DNA from 3 places in the Lysinibacillus sp. G1-3 genome. Region 3 is predicted to be linked to each of the others. Evidence: riboswitches for the same ligand, from Rfam matches in the RefSeq annotation. Region 3 holds a riboswitch; each other region holds the start of a gene.
The links. Region 3 has a riboswitch for cobalamin ahead of ACVYAD_RS02105 (ABC transporter substrate-binding protein). Riboswitches for the same ligand answer to the same signal wherever they lie in the genome.
Positions count from the first base shown of each region.

Region 1 (3,183 bases), on a different contig from region 3:
TTAAACTGGATGAAAACATACGTTTAACAATAGAATGTCCCATTAGTATGTAAAATACTGATGGGACATTTTTAGGTTTTATAATATTTTTTGGGTTTAGAGGTTAAAGCCCCGACACTCTTTGCCTTATATATAAGTCGGAACGGAAATCAACCCACGTTTTGGTGATGAACCTTTATTTGATTGGAATTATTTTCAATACCTTTTGAAGACGGTATGCAAAAATACCCGCGAATATAGCTAAAATAATATCCTTTGGCAAAGGAGGCATCATCCAAAGCCATGCTATTTTATACGTGAAAGCATCAGGCGCACTAGCCCATAGCTTATAGGCAAAGTACATCCAATTTGTCCCTAATAAATAATTAATAGCAGTTGCAACTAATGCAGCAACTACATAGCTTTTCTTCGTTCCAATGCGTTCTACAATAAGCCCTGCGACAAATGCTGCTAATATAAACGAGACAATGAAACCAAATGTAGGACTTAAAATTTGTCCAAAGCCTCCGCTGAATCGTGCAAATACAGGTGCTCCTGCTAAACCGATGCACATATAAACAGTACAAGCGAGTGCCCCTTTTCTACTACCGAGAATAAGTCCCGCTAAAATAGCAAAAAACGTTTGCAATGTGATCGGTACTCCGCCAACAACCATGAAAGGCACAATGGACGTAATATTAGCTCCTATCATCATTAATGTTGAAAAAAGTCCAATGTATGCAATATCTACTGTTCTTAATTTTTGATGTGTATGTTCCACAATGGTTGTCATTATTTCACCTCTGAAAAGTAATGTTGATAATAATAGTGTAAGAAAATAAAGTTTTTGTGTCAACTTTATTATCGCTTTAGGTTAACGTAAAGGTGTTTCTTAACTTGATAAATGATTGATAGTATAGACTAACTATTGAAATATATGATAGAATTGTCATAATTTTAAATCATTCGATACTAATGGTGTGACATCTTATACAATGTGTCACTTAAAAGGGAAATCGGTGCAAATCCGACGCTGTCCCGCAACTGTAACGAGGAGTTCTATGATGATTTAGCCACTGTTCTAGAATGGGAAGGCAATCATAGATACATTGATTCGAAGCCAGGAGACCTGCCATTTAGTTATTCCTGTAATGCCCACGAGGATGAAAGCGATTACGGACAATAGTAGAAGAAAATCTAACATTGTTTAATTTCTTTCAGCAGGTGTCCAAATACACGCTGAAAGACGCGATTATGCCAAGCATAATTGATTCTAGGGTATTTCCATGCGCATTTGCATGGAATACCCTTTTTTCTTTCATTTATCTTCGTACTGCAAATATTAGCAGAGTATCAGCTACAATTACGGCTAGATGAAATTAATGTTTAATGATTAGGAGTTAATAAAAAGATGAATAGAAAATTTATGTTACTTTCGATGCCCCTTCTACTACTACTTATTATTTCAATGACAATTGCAATTATGGTTGGATCGGTTTCCGTTACGCCACTTTATGTATGGAAGGTTATCCTTTCTAAAATCCCTATTATTCAAAGCTCAATCGAACAAGATTGGAGTCGCTCACAGGAAATTATCATTTGGCAAATAAGGGCTCCGCGTGTATTACTCGCTGCTATCGTCGGAGCAGGCTTGGCAATTGCAGGAGCAGCTATTCAGGCGCTCGTTCGTAATTCAATTGCAGAACCATATATTTTAGGGATTTCTTCTGGAGCGACGGTTGGTGCCACAGCTGTCATCATTTTAGGTGCCTTTTCATTTCTGGGCGTTTATGCTCTTTCCGTATCGGCTTTTTTAGGCTCTCTCACAGCAATGGGGTTAGTTTTCTTCTTATCGCATGTTGGCGGTAGAGTATCCGTCTTTCGACTTTTGCTTTCAGGGATGGCGGTGTCATTTATTTTATCTGCTATTTCAAATTTTATCTTAATGTTGTCGAAGCAAGAGGGGGGAATGAAGGCAGTCATGTTTTGGATGCTAGGAAGCCTAGCAGGGGCGAAATGGAGTATTCTTGTAATTCCTGCAGTCATTTTTATTGTAGTATTTGCCTTGTTATGGCTCAACTATCGCAGCTTAAATTTATTACTTCTTGGAGAAGAAGCCGCAGTTACATTAGGGGTTAACTTACAACAATTTCGAATACAGCTTATTTTATTAGTATCGTTATTAACGGGTGTGTTGGTTGCTGTAAGTGGCTCAATTGGATTTGTTGGTTTAATCATTCCACATATTGTACGGCTAATTGTAGGTTCAAATCATAAGTATGTCATACCGATTAGCGCATTATTAGGGGGGATATTCTTAGTTTGGGCAGATGCACTTGCTCGAATATTAATTGCCCCTGAGGAAATGCCGATAGGAATTATCACGGCTTTTTGCGGAGGTCCATTTTTCATTTGGCTGCTACGTCGTAACAATTATTCTTTCGGTGAAGGAGATTAAAAAAATATGACATTAGAAGCGAAACAAATATCATTCTCCATTTCTGATGAACGCATATTACATGAAGTAAATGTTCAAATAAAGGACAAGCAATTTGTTGGGTTGATCGGTCCTAATGGTAGTGGGAAGTCAACGCTATTAAAGAATTTGTACCGTTTATTAAAACCAGAAAGTGGAACAGTGTTATTAAATGAACAAGATATTCTAAAGCAATCGAGTAAAAACATAGCTAAAAATCTAGCAGTTGTGAGTCAAGAAACACCGGTCTTATTTGATTTTACAGTGCATGATTTAGTGAGTATGGGGAGAACACCCCATAAAAAACTATTGGAGTTTGATCAAGAGCAAGATTTTCAAATCGTAAAGGATGCACTGAAGCAAACGGGTATCGCTCATTTAGAGAAACGTAGCTATAGCTCTCTTTCGGGTGGCGAAAAAAAGCGTGTGATGGTTGCTCGTGCCCTTGCTCAGCAAGCACAAGTGCTTATTTTAGATGAGCCAACAAATCATCTAGATATTCAGCATCAATTGCAGCTTATGGATCTAATCCAAACCTTACAATTAACAGTTGTTGCTGCAATCCATGATTTAAACATTGCGGCTATGTATTGCGATCAAATTTATGTTTTACAGCAAGGTCGAATTGTTTGTTTTGGCACGCCAGAAGAAGTACTTACACCGACATTATTACAAGATGTATTTGGGGTTTATGCCGATATTCAAACACATCCACTGACAGGTAAGCC
Region 1 is NZ_JBWHYQ010000033.1:8,672-11,854, reverse strand. It holds gene ACVYAD_RS24200 (NADPH-dependent FMN reductase) at 1-27, shown strand, start outside; gene ACVYAD_RS24195 (biotin transporter BioY) at 176-772, opposite strand; cobalamin riboswitch at 939-1,130, shown strand; gene ACVYAD_RS24190 (FecCD family ABC transporter permease) at 1,391-2,437, shown strand; gene ACVYAD_RS24185 (heme ABC transporter ATP-binding protein) at 2,444-3,183, shown strand, end outside.
Region 1: another riboswitch for cobalamin. It lies ahead of ACVYAD_RS24190 (FecCD family ABC transporter permease); the one in region 3 lies ahead of ACVYAD_RS02105 (ABC transporter substrate-binding protein).

Region 2 (3,183 bases), on a different contig from region 3:
GCTTTGCTGTAATCTCTCCTGGCTCAGACGTAGGAATTTTTAAATGAATTTGGTGGTCTGGTGTATACTCCATCGTTCCTTCCTCACCAACTACTTCAGCTAAGGTCATCATTTGTTGAGGAGTAAAAAACTTATTGGCTACCCCAGGACTAACAGCTAATTCAAAAACCGATTCGATTTTTTGTTGAACGAGCTTAGATGTTACTTTCACAGCGCTAGTTCCCTTCACCTTTGCCAGAGCTGCTGTTGCCATTTCAAGGGATGACTTTTTAGGCTTTGGTTGTGGTGTTATAGCTAAACTGGGCTTTATACGATTGGCATTCGGATCTGTTGCAAAATCATTTCGCGCTGCCCCAGTTTCTTGATTCATTGCCCATGGTTCATTTTCTTCCTTTAGTCGTTGATGTGGTCGTAACGGCTGTTTTTCTTCTCCAAGTGTATATTTACGCTGATAACCACGTGGTGTAATCATTTTATTGTCATAGAAAAATGTTGTTGAATTCCCGATAATAACGGTTGTTAACATGCCGATATCATGTTCAAGCATTTCTGCTAAAGTCGTCATCGTAATTTCTTGACGGTCACGATACGCGCTTTTCACAAGTCCAACCGGTGTATCTGGCGAACGATATTCTAATAAAATTCGTTGAGCCTCTACAATTTGTCTCGTACGACGTCCACTTTTTGGGTTATAAAGCGCAATAACAAAATCCGCCATCGCCGCTGCTTCTACTCGCTTAGCAATTAAATTCCAAGGTGTTAAGTGGTCACTCAAACTAATTGTACAAGCGTCGTGCATAATAGGAGCACCTAGTAAACTTGCACACGAATTAATAGCAGAAATACCTGGAACAATTTCTACTTCGATACCAGTAGCTTCAGTCCATCCTAGCTCGATTAATACTTCATACACTAATCCAGCCATCCCATAAACACCGGCATCACCGCTGGAAATAACCGATACGATACTTCCAGCCTCTGCTTGACGTACCGCTTCCTGTGCACGTGAAACTTCCTCTGTCATACCAGTACTAATAATCGACTTTGCACTAACTAAATCTTGAATAAGCTCAACATAGGTTTTATAACCAATAATCATATGACTTTGTTGTAGTGCCTCTACAGCACGAGTCGTAATATGTTTAAAGTCTCCAGGGCCAAAGCCAACTACGAAAATCTTACCTTTTTGCGCCATTTTGTTACCCCTCTTTCACCTTTTCAATACCTTTAATGGCTGTTGTTTGTGCTGTACGCTGTAAAGATCCTTCACGTAAAGTAAAGACATGCTCATTATGTAAAGATTCATGATTTAAATCTTGTACGAGTGCCTTCGCATGCGATGTTGTCGGCACGCGGTACCAATTCCCTTGAGGATAAGCAATGACAACACAAGCATCTTTACACCTACCATTACAGCGAGTCCTTGTCGTATGTATTTCCTTATCAAGTTCCAGTAACTGTATTTCATCACGAATTGCCTGAGTAATGTCCTCAGCATCTTTTTTCATACAGCTACTACCATTGCATATAAAAAGATGTGTTTTCATCCCCTCTAAATTCCAAGTTGTCATAGTTTTTCTCCCCTCATTTGCTTTTAGGAAAAAGAAAAACCTTTACTCTAGACGAAGAGTAAAGGTTTAGTAGAAGCCAAATAAAAACGAATATATACAGGTACTCGCTCTCGCTTCAACTTCTCCCTCCGAAAAGTTTGCATGTATCATCACATAAGCAGGTTTCCTGACTTAAGCTTCCTTTTACTTTCGCGCCTTCCTAGTTTTCACTAGTGGCATCCGCGATTTCATCAGCTATTACAGTAGCGGGGGCTGTATCGGATTCTCACCGATTTCCCTATTATCTTGAAAATATTCAAGCACTTATGGATGTTTTATATGAAATTATTATTTTTTAAAAATTAAAAACTGTTTCTATCATAGCTTATTTTTTTAAAATTTCAATATTTCTTTCTAAATTTGTGACATTTCCAGTAATTTTTAAAAGAAAAATATGACATTCCTTTTCTATTTATCTAAATTTTCGACATAGACACTCAATTAAAAATTTTTTCTTAAAAAGTATAGCATATATATGGAAAATCATGTTACACTTTGTCGTGAAATCACAACTTCATCTTTTTTCGGTGCGAATTGTTCATCATTTCGCTTAAAAGGGAAGCCGGTTTAAGTCCGGCGCGGTCCCGCCACTGTACTAGGGAGTTTTATAGATAATGTCACTGTCCAAAGGATGGGAAGACCTATAAAACGTTGAACTAAAGCCAGGAGACCTGCCGAAAAATATGTGATCGTTTAAACCTACGAGGATAGGTGTGCGGCTGAGCAAATTAGAATTTTATTTGCATTTTTAGCTATGCACTTTTCCACAATTGGAGAAGTGCTTTTTTGATTTCATCGCATACTAATTCTAACTATTTTAATGTGAGGAGGAGAGGTTTTGAAATTCTCAGGTTGGAAGCTTAGTTATTTCTTATTGGCATTTTTATTCGTGCCAGATCGTGCATTTGCAATGCACATTATGGAGGGCTTTTTGCCAATTGAATGGGCAATTTTTTGGTGGGTCTTATCCATTCCATTTATTATTTTAGGATTACGTTCTATTCGTAAAACTATTGATGAAAATCCTGAAACAAAAATGATTTTAGGATTATCTGGTGCCTTTGCCTTTGTACTATCAGCTTTAAAAATCCCTTCTGTAACAGGTAGTTGTTCACATCCGACAGGGGTTGGACTTGGGACAGTTCTTTTTGGACCATTAGCGATGAGTGTTATCGGGACAATCGTATTATTATTCCAATCTTTACTTTTAGCACATGGTGGGTTGACAACTTTAGGTGCTAATGCCTTTTCTATGGCAATTGCTGGTCCTATTATTGCTTATTATGTTTTTAAGGGCTCTCAGAAAATGGGATTATCATTTTCAGTAGCTGTCTTTTTAGCAGCAATGCTTGGTGACTTAGGTACATATATTGTCACTTCTGTACAATTAGCTCTCGCCTTCCCTTCTGAGGTCGGAGGCTTTATAGCTTCATTTACAAAGTTTGCTAGTATTTTTGCGTTCACTCAAATTCCTCTTGCTGTTAGCGAGGGCATTTTAACAGTGATCGTTATGAACTTCTTAAAAAAATACAATGTGAGCGAATTAAAAGCTTTACGCGTTTTCTCGGCAAAG
Region 2 is NZ_JBWHYQ010000006.1:106,438-109,620, reverse strand. It holds gene cobJ (precorrin-3B C(17)-methyltransferase) at 1-1,195, opposite strand, end outside; gene ACVYAD_RS07735 ((2Fe-2S) ferredoxin domain-containing protein) at 1,200-1,571, opposite strand; cobalamin riboswitch at 1,711-1,892, opposite strand; cobalamin riboswitch at 2,119-2,303, shown strand; gene ACVYAD_RS07730 (energy-coupling factor ABC transporter permease) at 2,449-3,183, shown strand, end outside.
Region 2: another riboswitch for cobalamin. It lies ahead of ACVYAD_RS07735 ((2Fe-2S) ferredoxin domain-containing protein); the one in region 3 lies ahead of ACVYAD_RS02105 (ABC transporter substrate-binding protein).

Region 3 (3,183 bases):
TTCTTCTGCTTCAAGTATACGGAAAGTTTTTAACACGTCCTTTATATGCTGAGTGCCTTCATAATGTACTTTTGCCTGTAAAGTCGGTACTAACTCAAAGGGCTGAGAATTATTCGAAGAACCAATAATATCGCCGATGTTTGCTTGACTAATCCCTTTTACTGCGAAAATCTCCCCGGCCTCTATCTTTTGAGAAGTTTCATACCGGTTGCCATTGTATAGTCGAATCTCCGTCACTTTTTCAGTCACGTCTCCAAATGAAAGTTCATCACGGACATGTAACGTTCCTTGCAAAGATTTGATAAAAGTTAAGCGTTGATGTCCATCATGACGAATTTTAAACACCTCACCTTGAAACGGAGCGTTGTTATTAAATTGTGTTTCTGTAAGGAGGGGGAGCTGTGTTAGGAATTCCTTTATTCCACTATCTTTTAAGGCAGACCCAGTAAAACATAGAAAGGCCTTTTCCTGTTTAATCATACTAGATAAATGAGTAAGGCAGCTAGAGCTATCCAATGTTTCATTGAGAAAAGCATCGAGAAGGTGTTCATCACGTTCAGCAAGCCACTCCATTATGTCGTTTGAAACATAGTCGGAACGGAGCGGTTCGTCTACGAATAAAACATCTGCAGAGCAATCCTTTTGAAGCGCAGCCATTACAGCTTCAACATCTGCTCCTTCACGATCAATTTTGTTAATAAAAAAGAAGGTTGGAACATGATATTGGCGTAAAAGTTGCCATACTGTTTCAGTATGACCCTGTATTCCTTCGACAGCACTAACAATAATGATGGCATAATCCATAACCCGAATGGCACGCTCCATCTCTGGAGAGAAATCGACGTGCCCTGGTGTATCGATTAATGTATATGTATCATCCCCAAGCGTCATGCGGCCTTGCTCCGCAAAAATCGTGATGCCTCGCTGACGCTCCAGCTCATGATTATCTAGAAATGTGTCCTGATGATCCACTCGTCCACGAGCTTGAATACTGTTTGTATGAAATAGTAACTGCTCAGAAAATGTTGTTTTACCAGCATCCACGTGAGCAAGTACTCCAATTGTTACATGCATAAAAAGATCCTCGTTTCTATTCATTCATTTAACAACATTGTAACAGAATTGGTATAAAAAATATTTCATATAGTGTTTATGTCGCAATAGTGTTAATATATGTATGATTGTGAATCTACTAGTCAATCAATATATACAACAAAATAAAAACGACGTATTGGTGTAAATGACCTTTGTTATTTGCTTAAAAGGGAAATCGGTGTAAATCCGATGCTGTCCCGCAACTGTAAATGGGGAGTCTATACAAGATGCCACTGTAGCCACGCTATGGGAAGGCGTATAGATGATGAACCTAAGCCAGGATACCTGCCAATATGTATTTATTACTGAATCCACGAGGATGGGGATAGTGAATAGGTTGAAATACCTTTCTTTTGCTATGCTAACCTCTTGGAAACAAGGGGATTTTTTTATGCCCTTTTCTAGAATCGCTATCTGGTAGCATAGGAGTCTAAACGATTTCTTTCTATATATTTAACATCAAAGGAGAAGAGGACATGAAGAAATGGAATAGCTTATGGCTAGTCTTTGCGATCGCATTGGTGGCTATATTGGGTGCATGTAGTGAAAAGGACAAACTAGAATCTGCTACACAAAGTGAGAAGGTAGAGCCTTCACAAGCTGAAAAGTCAGACATAACGATTGAAAATAATGGAACAACGCAAGTATATAAGGAAGCCCCCAAAAAAGCGATTAGCTTAAATCAGCACGTGACAGAAATTATGTTAGCTTTAGAGCTAGAAGATTCAATGGTAGGGACGGCGTACTTAGATGACAAAATTTATGAGCCTCTACAAGCGGCCTATGATGAAGTGCCTGTGTTAGCAAAACAGTATCCTACAAAGGAGCAGGTTATTGATGCAGAAGCAGATTTTTTATTAGGTGGTTGGAAAAGCGCCTTTGGAGAGAAAGGTGTAGGCACACAAGAAGAGCTTGAAACATTAGGCATTCACACTTATTTACATACAGCCTCAATCATGACGAAACCAACTTTAGACGATATTTTCACAGATATTAGAAATATCGCAAAAATTTTCCGTGTTGAAGATCGTGGAGAAGCACTAATTGAAAAAATGACAAAGGATGTAGAGGATGTCCGTGCAAAACTACCGCAAAATGGAAAAGAACTGCCTGTTTTAGTGTTTGATAGTGGTGATAAAGAGATCTTCACAGCAGGACAAAACATTATGAATGAACTTGTTAAGATGGCCGGCGGTAAAAATATTTTTGGTGATGTAGAATCGGGTTGGACTACGGTGTCCAAAGAAGATACAGTAGAACGTAATCCAGCGGTCGTAGTTGTCATAGATTACGGAGAAACAACAGCGGAAGCAAAAATAAACTTCTTAAAAAATGATCCAGCCTTGAAGGAAATGGAAGCAGTCAAAAACGAACGCTTTGTGATTCTACCACTTTCTGCTGCATCTGAAGGGGTACGTGCTGCAGAAGCCATTCAAATTTTGGCGAAAGGCTTCTATCCTGAGAGTTTTTAAGCTATCCAATAAATGGGGGGCTAGCAATTGGCTAGCTCCTTTTTCATAAGGAGAAGTATTTATGAATGCATTCCGTTCGAATATACCGGACAAAACCTTCGAAAACTTAAACAATAATGGGGATTTTACTCGCCTTGCCGTATGCCCAGGCATTATTAATAAACATTATACCCCTGCACAATTCCAAACAATAGCAAAGGTTGTAGGGGAAGAGGGTGCCATAAAATACTCTGCCTCTTACAGCATATTATTATCTATCCCAACAGTAGAAGTTGAAAAGACGATTGAGGAGCTAGAAGACACTGGCCTTTATGTGGCCAAGCAAGGTCCGATTGTAGCGATGAAAGCGTGTGATTTTTGTGATGGTGACAAAATGGAGGCAGCACCAATTACAGAAAAGCTATATCATTCATTAAAAGGAATCACTGTCCCTACAAGGTTACGTGTAAACGTCAATGGCTGTGCCTCAGCTTGTTATAATGCGGTGTATGATGATATTGGGCTTGTTTATCAAAAGGATACCTTTGATGTCTATTTAGGAGCAGTGCCGATGGGAGCGAATGCAAAAGCTGGGACACTCTTTGCGAAAAAGGTAGGAGTAGAGCTTATTGAAGGC
Region 3 is NZ_JBWHYQ010000002.1:19,099-22,281, forward strand. It holds gene ACVYAD_RS02100 (GTP-binding protein) at 1-1,074, opposite strand, end outside; cobalamin riboswitch at 1,216-1,402, shown strand; gene ACVYAD_RS02105 (ABC transporter substrate-binding protein) at 1,572-2,567, shown strand; gene ACVYAD_RS02110 (precorrin-3B methylase) at 2,629-3,183, shown strand, end outside.